Regions from separate parts of the Streptomyces sp. 12E genome, predicted to be linked through region 2. Evidence: riboswitches for the same ligand, from Rfam matches in the RefSeq annotation. Region 2 holds a riboswitch; the other holds the start of a gene.
What was found. Region 2 has a riboswitch for S-adenosylmethionine ahead of ACZ8ZB_RS09555 (aminotransferase class V-fold PLP-dependent enzyme). Riboswitches for the same ligand answer to the same signal wherever they lie in the genome.

Region 1 (4,781 bases), 1.3 Mb from region 2:
CCGCGTTGAACCACTTGACGGTGCCCTGAGCCATGCCTAACTCCCCTATTACTGGCCCTTGCACAGATCCACACTTCGCGGATCCGGGTCAGACCTCACCCCCCAACGGTTGGGGGCGTGCGCCGGAACGCGTCGACCGCGGCTGAATGTATCTGTCCAACTGCCGTCTGCAACAGGTCAGTCGGACGAGAAATCTGGACGACGCCGGTCCGGAGTGTGGCGAGAATTCGCCTGAATCCAGGGCAAGTCGGGCCGCATAAAGGGGTAAAATGCCGCGAAGGGGGCGCGCACTTTGGCCATATCCAGTCGGCCCGCGGCAGGAATTCAGTGTTCCCGATCGGTGGATCGGGAGCGCGTTCCCCAACTCTACCGCGCCCAATCTCATGGAATTGCCCCCTCCGCTTCTCTCACGGAGGGGGCAGTGCGCCGAACGCTCGGCAACCGTCGTTACCGACGGTAATGATCAGCCGCCGGCCACCGCCGGGATGATGGACACGCCGGCCCCGTCCGGGGTGGCCGTCTCGAGCCCCTGCTCGAACCGCACGTCGTCGTCGTTCACGTAGACGTTGACGAACCGCCGCAGCTTGCCCTGGTCGTCCAGCACCCGGGCGGCGATACCGGTGTGGTTCTTCTCCAGGTCCTGGATGACCTCGCCGAGGGTGGCGCCCTCGGCGCTCACCTCGGCCTGCCCACCGGTGTAGGTGCGCAGGATGGTGGGGATACGAACGGTGACGCTCACGACAAGACCTCCGGTCAGGTGACGCCCCTGGGGGCGCGGGGCTGTGTTTGACATGCGGCTGCCGCCGCGTGGGCGCGGTCGGCCACAGGCGGCCCGCGGACGAAACGACTCAGACGAGCCCGGCCTCGCGGAACGACTCGAGGCTCGGACGGATCGTCGCGGTCAGCCCCGTGCCGGCCACCGCGTCCAACGTCTTCAGACCGTCACCCGTGTTGAGCACGACCGTGGTCAGGGACGGGTCGAGCGCCCCGCTCTCGAGGAGCTTCCTGGTGACCCCCACGGTCACGCCCCCCGCGGTCTCCGCGAAGATCCCCTCCGTGCGCGCGAGCAGCTTGATCGCCTCGACGATCCGCCCGTCGTCCACGTCCTCCACCGCACCGCCCGTGCGACGCGCGATGTCCAGGACGTACGGCCCGTCCGCCGGGTTGCCGATCGCCAGCGACTTGGCGATCGTGTCCGGCTTCTGCGGACGTACGACGTCGTGCCCCGCCTTGTACGCGGTGGACACCGGCGAGCAGCCCTCCGCCTGCGCACCGAAGATCTTGTACGGCTTGTCCTCGACCAGGCCGAGCCTGATCAGCTCCTGCAGCCCCTTGTCGATCTTCGTGAGCTGCGAGCCGGAGGCGATCGGGATCACGATCTGGTCCGGCAGCCGCCAGCCGAGCTGCTCGCAGATCTCGTACGCGAGGGTCTTGGACCCCTCCGCGTAGTACGGCCGCAGGTTGACGTTGACGAAGCCCCAGCCCTCGCCGGCCGGGTCGCCGATCAGCTCGGAGCAGAAGCGGTTCACGTCGTCGTAGTTGCCCTCGATGCCGACGAGCTCGCCGCCGTAGACGGCGGCCATGACGACCTTGCCCTGCTCCAGGTCGTGCGGGATGAACACGCAGGACCGGAAGCCCGCCCGGGCCGCGGCGGCGCCGACGGCGCCGGCGAGGTTGCCGGTGGAGGAGCAGGAGAGGGTGGTGAAGCCGAAGGCGCGGGCGGCCTCGATGGCCTGGGCGACGACGCGGTCCTTGAAGGAGTGCGTCGGGTTGCCCGAGTCGTCCTTGACGAACAGCTTGCCGGCGTCGACGCCCAGCTCACGCGCGAGGTTGTCGGCCTGGACGAGCTTGGTCCAGCCGGGGTTCAGGTTCGGCTTGGTCGCCACGTCCGCCGGCACGGGCAGCAACGGCGCGTAGCGCCAGATGTTCGCGGGGCCCGCTTCGATCCGCTTGCGGAGCTCCTCGGTGTCGTGGGCCGAGAAGTCGTACGCGATCTCCAGCGGGCCGAAACACTCCTCGCAGGCGAAGACGGGGCCCAGGGGGACCCGGTGCCCGCATTCGCGGCAGGAGAGCGCGGCGGCGGGGCCCAAGTCGACGGAAGAGGCGGATGCGCCTACGGTGGAATCGGTGGTGGTTGCAACAGTGTGCACAGCCATGTGAGGCGAGGCCCTTTCTCCTCATCTTCCTCACGACGCATCTCGCCGTGAGACGGATTTGGCACCTTCCCTAGCCGGGAGCCTCGCGGAAAAGATCAACAGTGATCTACGAGAACCGGCTGGAGGGTTGCCGGGGCTTCATCGGGCCGTGTCCCTCTGCCCCTCTGGATGAGCGGTGTTCAGTTGTCCGCGCGACACCCCCGGCCTGCGGTGGGCTTCCGCGCTGTTCAAGACTGTAACCGACGAGCGGGGCGTTTGAGATAGTCGTCCGAACCGCGAGATGGATCACAAGTGAGGAGCCGCTGACCGTGCTGGAAGAAGTCGAGCGCTGGTTGGGCGAGCGTTCCTGGTCGGTGACCGACCGGCCGCTGCACCAGCTCCTGGCCGCCAAGCGCGCCACGGGCCGGACGGTGAGCGTGGTACTGCCCGCCCTCAACGAGGAAGCGACGGTCGGTGACATCGTCACGGTGATCCGCCGGGATCTGGTGCGGCGGGTGCCGCTCGTCGACGAGGTCGTGGTCGTGGACTCCGGATCGACCGACCGCACGTCGGAGGTGGCCGCGGCGGCGGGCGCCCGCGTCGTCCACCGCGACGTGATCCTCCCCCGCATCCCGGCCGTGCCCGGCAAGGGCGAGGTGCTGTGGCGGTCGCTGCTCGTCACACGCGGTGACATCGTGTGCTTCGTCGACGCGGACCTCAGGGAGTTCTCCTCCGACTTCGTCTCCGGCATCGTCGGCCCGCTGCTCACCGAGCCGGACGTGCAGCTGGTCAAGGCCATGTACGACCGCCCGCTCGGCACCGCGGCCGGCCAGGGCGGCCGGGTCACGGAGCTGATGGCCCGCCCGCTGCTGAACATGCACTGGCCCCAGCTGGCCGGCTTCGTCCAGCCGCTGGGCGGCGAGTACGCGGCCCGCCGGAGCCTGCTCGAACAGCTCCCGTTCCCGGTCGGGTACGGCGTCGAGCTCGGCATGCTGGTCGACGCCCTGCACCTGGTCGGCCTGGACGCCCTCGCCCAGGTCGACGTCGGCGTCCGCAAGCACCGTCACCAGGACGGCCAGGCCCTCGGCCGCATGGCCGCCACGATCTACCGCACCGCCCAGCTCCGCCTGGCCCGCGGCCACCTGATACGTCCCGCGCTCACCCAGTTCGAGCGGGTCGGCAACACCTTCGCCCCCCGTACGCACTCCGTGGACACGGTGGAACGGCCGCCGATGGCGCAGGTCGCGGAGTACCAGGCACGCAGGGTGGCCTGACCTGCCGGCGTCGACCGGACGTCAGCCGGAGACGCCGTCCGACCAGCGCCAGGTGCCGCCGGAGTCCTGCGCGCAGGTCAGGTACTCGCCGCCACGGCCGTGCGTGCTCAGACCGCGGTGCTTCTTGGCGCAGAACTGGCCGTCGGCGTAGCAGTTGCCGGCCGGGCTGGTGAGTTCGCAGCCACCGGTGCCGCCACCGGTGCTACCGCTGTCGCTGCCGGTGTCCCGTGTCTGCGCCGGTTCGGGGGTCGGGGTCGGCTTCGGGGTGTACAGCGGGCGGCCGTCGCAGTCGCGGCCGTCGCGGGGGACGGTGAACGTCACGCCGTCGGCTCCGTCGGCCTGCTCGCAGACCTTCTCGCCCGTGCCCCAGGAGGAGGCCCGCTTCCCGGTGCCCTGGAGGCGGACGGTGTAGTCGAGGCTGGCCTTCTTCGCCGCGATGACGGCCGATCCGATGCTGCGGCCGGTGTGGTCCGACAACGTGACGGGGGTCGGGGTCGGAGTGGGCGCCGGGGTGGACGTCGGGGCCTCGGTGCCGGAGGACGCCTCGGCGCCGGAGGACGCCTCGGGGGTGGGACTGCCGCTGCTCGGTGTGGCGGTGGCCGCGGCGGGCCGTTCGTCCGCCGCCGTGTCGGCGCCCGCGTCGCCGCAGCCGGCCAGCGCCAGTGCGGAGGCCGCGATCAAAGCGGTCGTGCCCGCGAGTCTGCGCACACCTGCGGACAAGCCTGTGGACATGCGTATGTGCATGACACCCCCCGAAAAGTTGAAACATGCACTACACATCCTCGACCCGCTCACATCTTCCACACAAGACGCGTGACCGAATCGTCGCCGAGGTGACGCACGGGCACGTTTGAGGTTCCGGGGGCCGGGCTAGGTTCAGGCGTATGGCTTCAAGCAACGGTGCTGCTCAGGTACTGGTCGCCTCCAATCGGGGACCGGTCTCGTACACGGTGGAGGACGACGGGTCGCTGCGGGCCAAGCGGGGTGGTGGCGGGCTGGTGTCCGGACTGTCGGCGATCGGGCCGGACGCCGGGGCGCTGTGGGTGTGCTCGGTGCTGTCCGACGGCGACCGCGAGGCGGTGCGGCGCGGGGTCGGCGAGGACGGCGTGCGGATGCTGGACATCCCGGCGGACGTGCACGCGGACGCGTACAACGGGATCGCCAACTCGGTGCTGTGGTTCGTGCACCACATGCTGTACCAGACGCCGCTGGAGCCCGTCTTCGACGCGGAGTTCCGCCGGCAGTGGGCGTCGTACGAGGCCTACAACCGGGCGTTCGCCGAGGCGCTGGCCGAGGAGGCGGCGCCGGGCGCGGCGGTGCTGGTGCAGGACTACCACCTCACGCTGGTCCCCGGGATGCTCCGCGAGCTCCG
Region 2 (4,781 bases):
CGGCCGGCCTCGACCCCCGTCTCGCCGACGTGGAGCTCCTCGTCGCCTGCAACCCCTTCAACGTGCTGTGCGGGGAGCGGGGCGTGGCCCGGGTGTTCGGACCGCAGAAGGGGGCGACCCCGGAGCAGGTCGAGGAGCTGTCGGCGGCGCTGGAGAACTGGGCGCGGGTCCTGACCCGTGATCTCGCCGTCACCGGCACGGACCTGCGCCTCGGCCGCGGTACGGGCGCCTCCGGCGGGCTCGGCGCCGGGCTCGCCGCCCTGGGCGGGTCCCTGCTGCCCCGCTTCCACGTCCTGCTGGACCACCTCGACCTGGACGCCCGGCTGGCCCGCGCCGATCTGGTCGTCACCGCCGAGGGCGCCCTGGACCACCAGACACCGCGCGGCAAGGTACCGGCGGAGGTGGCCCGCCGCGCCAAGCTGTCCGGACGGCCGGTGCTGGCGCTGGCGGGCACGCTCGGGGAGGGGGCGGGGGAGGTGCCGGGCGTGGACGCCTGCCACGGCATCCTGCCCGCGCCGATGGCCCTGGCGGAGGCGCTGGTGCGCGGTGCGGAGCTCCTCACCGACGCGACGGAGCGCGCGCTGCGCATGATCGTGCTGGGCGCGCGGCTGCCCGTGCCCGCCCACCACTAGGTTCCGCCCCGCCCCCTTCCCGTTCCCGTCCCCCGGGGGCGCCGCCCCCGGACCCCCGCTCCTCGAACGCCGAAGGGGCTGGTTTCCAGCCCCTTCGGCGTTCGAGGAGGAATCAGGCGGACGTGTCCGGGACGCAGCGGCCGTCCACCGTGCGGTAGGTCCAGCGGGCGCCGTCCCGCACGAGTTCGCGCACCGCGCGCACGAAGCGCTCCACGTGCTCGTCCGGCGTCCCCGCGCCGAAGCTCACCCGGACGGCGTTGAAGGACTTCTCGCCGGGCGCCGCCCCGGGGGCGCCGCACTCGCCCTGGGCCCCCGGGTCGCCGCCGAGCAGCGTGCGCACCAGCGGGTGCGCGCAGAACAGTCCGTCGCGCACGCCGATGCCGTACTCGGCGGAGAGCGCGGCGGCGAAGTGGGAACTGTTCCAGCCCTCCACGACGAAGGAGAGCACGCCCACGCGCGGGGCGTCGTCCCCGAACAGGGACAGGAACCGCACCTCGGGCACGTCCGCGAGCCCTTCGCGCACCGCGCGGATCAGCTCCTCCTCGCGGGCGACCAGGGTGTCGAACCCGGCCTCGGTGAGCGCCTTGCAGGCGGAGGCGACGGCGTGGGCGCCGATGACGTTGGGCGAGCCGGCCTCGTGGCGGGCTGCGCCCTCGTGCCACTCCACGTCCACTCCCCCGTCCGCGCGCCGGGTGACCGTGCGGCTGGCGCCGCCGCCCGCGAGGTAGGGATCGGCCTCCCGGAGCCAGTCGGCGCGGCCGGCCAGCACCCCGGAGCCGAAGGGCGCGTACAGCTTGTGCCCGGAGAAGGCGACCCAGTCGACGTCCAGGTCCCGCACGCTCACCGGATGGTGCGGGGCGAGCTGGGCGGCGTCCAGCACGATCCGGGCGCCGTGCGCGTGCGCGGCGGCGGCCAGTTCCCGTACCGGCCACAGCTCGCCGGTGACGTTGGAGGCGCCGGTGACGCAGACCAGGGCGGGGCCGTGGGGGGCGCGGTCGGCGAGGGCGCGCTCCAGGTTCTCCACGGCCTGGCGGGGGCTGCGCGGGGCGTCCAGGCAAGTGACCCGCGCGTCCCTCCAGGGCAGCAGGGAGGCGTGGTGCTCGGTCTCGAAGACGAAGACCTCGCAGCCGTCGGGGAGCGCGCCGGCGAGCAGGTTGAGGGAGTCGGTGGTGGACCGGGTGAACACCACCTGGTCCCCGGTACGGCAGTCGAGGAACTCGGCGACGGTCCGGCGGGCGTTCTCGAACAGGTCGGTGGAGAGCTGGGAGAGGTACCCGGCGCCCCGGTGGACGCTGCCGTAGTACGGCGCGTAGGCGGCCACGTCGTCCCACACCCGCTGGAGGGCGGGGGCGCTGGCGGCGTAGTCGAGGGCGGCGTAGACGACCTCGCCGCCGGTGACGAGGGGGACGGTGACGTCCTGGCCGAGGACGGGCAGCGGGGCGCGGACGGACGGGGCGGCAGCGGTGGAGACGGACATGACGGAGCTCCCGGTGAGGCGGGCGGAACCCCCGCGCGAGCACGCGTCGCTCGAGCACGGAGGGAAAACGGAGGGAAAACGGAGGGAAAGGGGAAGGGGTGTGCGGAGGCGGGGCTCGGCAGCCCTAGCGCATTCGCTTGCTCACGGAAGACTCCTCGACGACCAGGACCCCTGGTGTGCGAGGGGTCCGCGCTTGCCGTGCGCCCTGCTGCTCACGGCCTGGTCTTCACCCGGGGCACCCCGCCACGGACGGAGGGTTGCCGGACAGCCGGCCGGGGCCTGATGGCTGTCACTCATGACCTGGACAGGAAAGTACGGGAAACGATCGACGTCCCGCAACCCGTGTCCGGATCGCGGGACGTCGTACCAGCCCTGCGGCTACGCGTTGCTGACGGCCACCCAGCGCTCCAGGACCCGCTTGGCGGCCCCCGAGTCGATCGACTCGGCCGCCTTCGCCATCCCGGCGCGGATCCGCTCCGTCAGGGTGCCGTCGCCCGGCTCCAGGGCCACCAGCGCCGCCGCCGAGTTCAGCAGCACCGCGTCCCGCACGGGGCCGCCTTCGCCGTCGAGGAGCCGGCGGGCGACCTCGGCGTTGTAGGAGGCGTCGGCGCCGCGCAGCGCCTCCACGGGCACCAGTTCGATGCCGACGTCACGCGGGTCGAAGGTCTCCTCCTCGACCTTGCCGTCGCGGACCACCCACACCCGGGAGGTGGCGGTGGTCGTCAGCTCGTCCAGGCCGTCGTCGCCGCGGAACACCAGGGAGGAATGGCCGCGCCCGGCGAAGACGCCGGCGATGATCGGGGCCATCCGGGCGTCGGCCACACCGATGGCCTGCGACCGCACCCTGGCCGGGTTGGTCAGCGGGCCGAGGAAGTTGAAGACGGTCCGCACCCCGAGCTGGCCGCGCGCCGCCGCGACGTGGCGCAGCGCCGGGTGGAACTTCACCGCGAAGCAGAAGGTGATCCCGGCCTCCTCGGCGACCTCGGCGACCCGTCGCGGGGTCAGCTCCAGGTTGACGCCGAGCTTCTCCAGGACGTCGGAGGCGCCGGACGCGGAGGAGGCGGCCCGGTTGCCGTGCTTGACGACCTTCGCGCCGGTGCCGGCCACGACGATCGAGGACATCGTGGAGATGTTCACCGTCCTGGCGCCGTCCCCGCCGGTGCCGACGATGTCGACGGTGGCGCCCGGCACCTCGATCACGTTGGCGTGGTCGTACATCGCCCGCACGCAGCCGGTGATCTCCTCGACGGTCTCGCCCTTGGCCCGCAGGGACACCGCGAACCCGGCGATCTGCGCGTCGGTCGCCTCGCCGCGCATGATCAGGTCCATCGCCCAGGCGGTGTCGTCGGCGGACAGGTCCCGGCCGTCCAGCAGGCCGTTCAGCAGGGCGGGCCAGGAGCGGCCCGCCGCGGTGTCGCCTCCAGCGGGGGTCACAGCGCTCATGGCCGCTCCTGATGGTCGTGGAAGAAGGGTCCGGGAACCCGGCGGGGTCCCGGACCCCACCCTATCCAGCTCCGGGGACGGCGAAGGGCCCCCGTCCGCAGAACGGACGGGGGCCCTTCGCCGTCGTGTGGCGACTGGGGTGAGGCGCGGAAGGTGATCAGTGGTGGCCGTGGCCGCTCGTGATCTCCTTGTACTCCTCGACGGTCGGCTTCGGAATCTGGGACTCCTCGCCGTAGTAGCCCTTGCTCAGCTTGGCGCGCAGCTTCTCGGTCGCCTTCACCTTGCGCCGGACGCCGTTCTCGTCGACCGTCGGGCCGATCTCGAACGGCTTGTACTGCTCGTGCGCCGTGAGGGTGTACATCTGCTCCTGGCTGAGCGGCTCGTGCACCTCGATGAACTCACCGTGCGGCAGGCGCTTGATGATGCCCGACTCGCGGCCGTGCAGCACCTTGTCCTTGTCCCGGCGCTGGAGGCCGAGGCAGATCCGCTTGGTGACGACGAACGCGATGACCGGGCCCACGAAGAAGCCGATGCGGACGAACCAGGTGACCGCGTTGATCGAGAGGTTGAAGTGGGTGGCGAAGATGTCGTTGCCACCACCGATCAGCATGATCATGTACGCCGTGACCCAGGCGACGCCGAAGGCCGTACGGGTCGGGGCGTTGCGCGGCCGGTCCAGGATGTGGTGCTCGCGCTTGTCCCCGGTGATCCAGGACTCGATGAACGGGTAGAGCGCGATGACCGCCAGGAAGAGACCGAAGATCGTCAGCGGGATGAAGACGCCCAGGACCAGGGTGTGGCCCCAGAAGTTGATCTCCCAGCCGGGCATGGCGCGGATCAGGCCCTCGGCGAAGCCCATGTACCAGTCGGGCTGGGCGCCCGTGGAGACCATGTCCGGACGGTACGGGCCGATGTTCCAGATCGGGTTGATGGTCGCGATGCCGGCGATCAGGGCGGTGAAGCCGAAGACCAGGAAGAAGAAGCCTCCCGCCTTGGCCATGTAGACCGGCAGCAGCGGCATGCCGACGACGTTCTTGTTGGTGCGGCCGGGCCCGGCGAACTGCGTGTGCTTGTGGTAGAAGACCAGGATCAGGTGGGCGACCACCAGGCCGAGCATGATGCCCGGCAGCAGCAGGATGTGGATCGAGTAGAACCGCGCGACGAAGTCGGTGCCGGGGAACTCCCCGCCGAACAGGAACATCGAGATGTACGTGCCGACGATCGGCACG

Region 1: linked by a shared signal. The riboswitch ahead of thrC (threonine synthase) and the one ahead of ACZ8ZB_RS09555 (aminotransferase class V-fold PLP-dependent enzyme) in region 2 are both predicted to bind S-adenosylmethionine.

What each region holds. Positions count from the first base shown of each region.
Region 1 is NZ_JBVNCJ010000001.1:3,315,464-3,320,244, forward strand. Features, by position in the region: gene ACZ8ZB_RS15305 (cold-shock protein) at 1-34, opposite strand, end outside; gene ACZ8ZB_RS15310 (ubiquitin-like small modifier protein 1) at 464-739, opposite strand; gene thrC (threonine synthase) at 849-2,156, opposite strand; SAM riboswitch class I at 2,175-2,331, opposite strand; gene ACZ8ZB_RS15320 (glucosyl-3-phosphoglycerate synthase) at 2,465-3,409, shown strand; gene ACZ8ZB_RS15325 (hypothetical protein) at 3,431-4,141, opposite strand; gene ACZ8ZB_RS15330 (alpha,alpha-trehalose-phosphate synthase (UDP-forming)) at 4,294-4,781, shown strand, end outside.
Region 2 is NZ_JBVNCJ010000001.1:2,030,129-2,034,909, forward strand. Features, by position in the region: gene ACZ8ZB_RS09550 (glycerate kinase family protein) at 1-632, shown strand, start outside; gene ACZ8ZB_RS09555 (aminotransferase class V-fold PLP-dependent enzyme) at 745-2,109, opposite strand; SAM riboswitch class IV at 2,294-2,410, opposite strand; gene trpD (anthranilate phosphoribosyltransferase) at 2,488-3,552, opposite strand; gene qcrB (cytochrome bc1 complex cytochrome b subunit) at 3,710-4,781, opposite strand, start outside.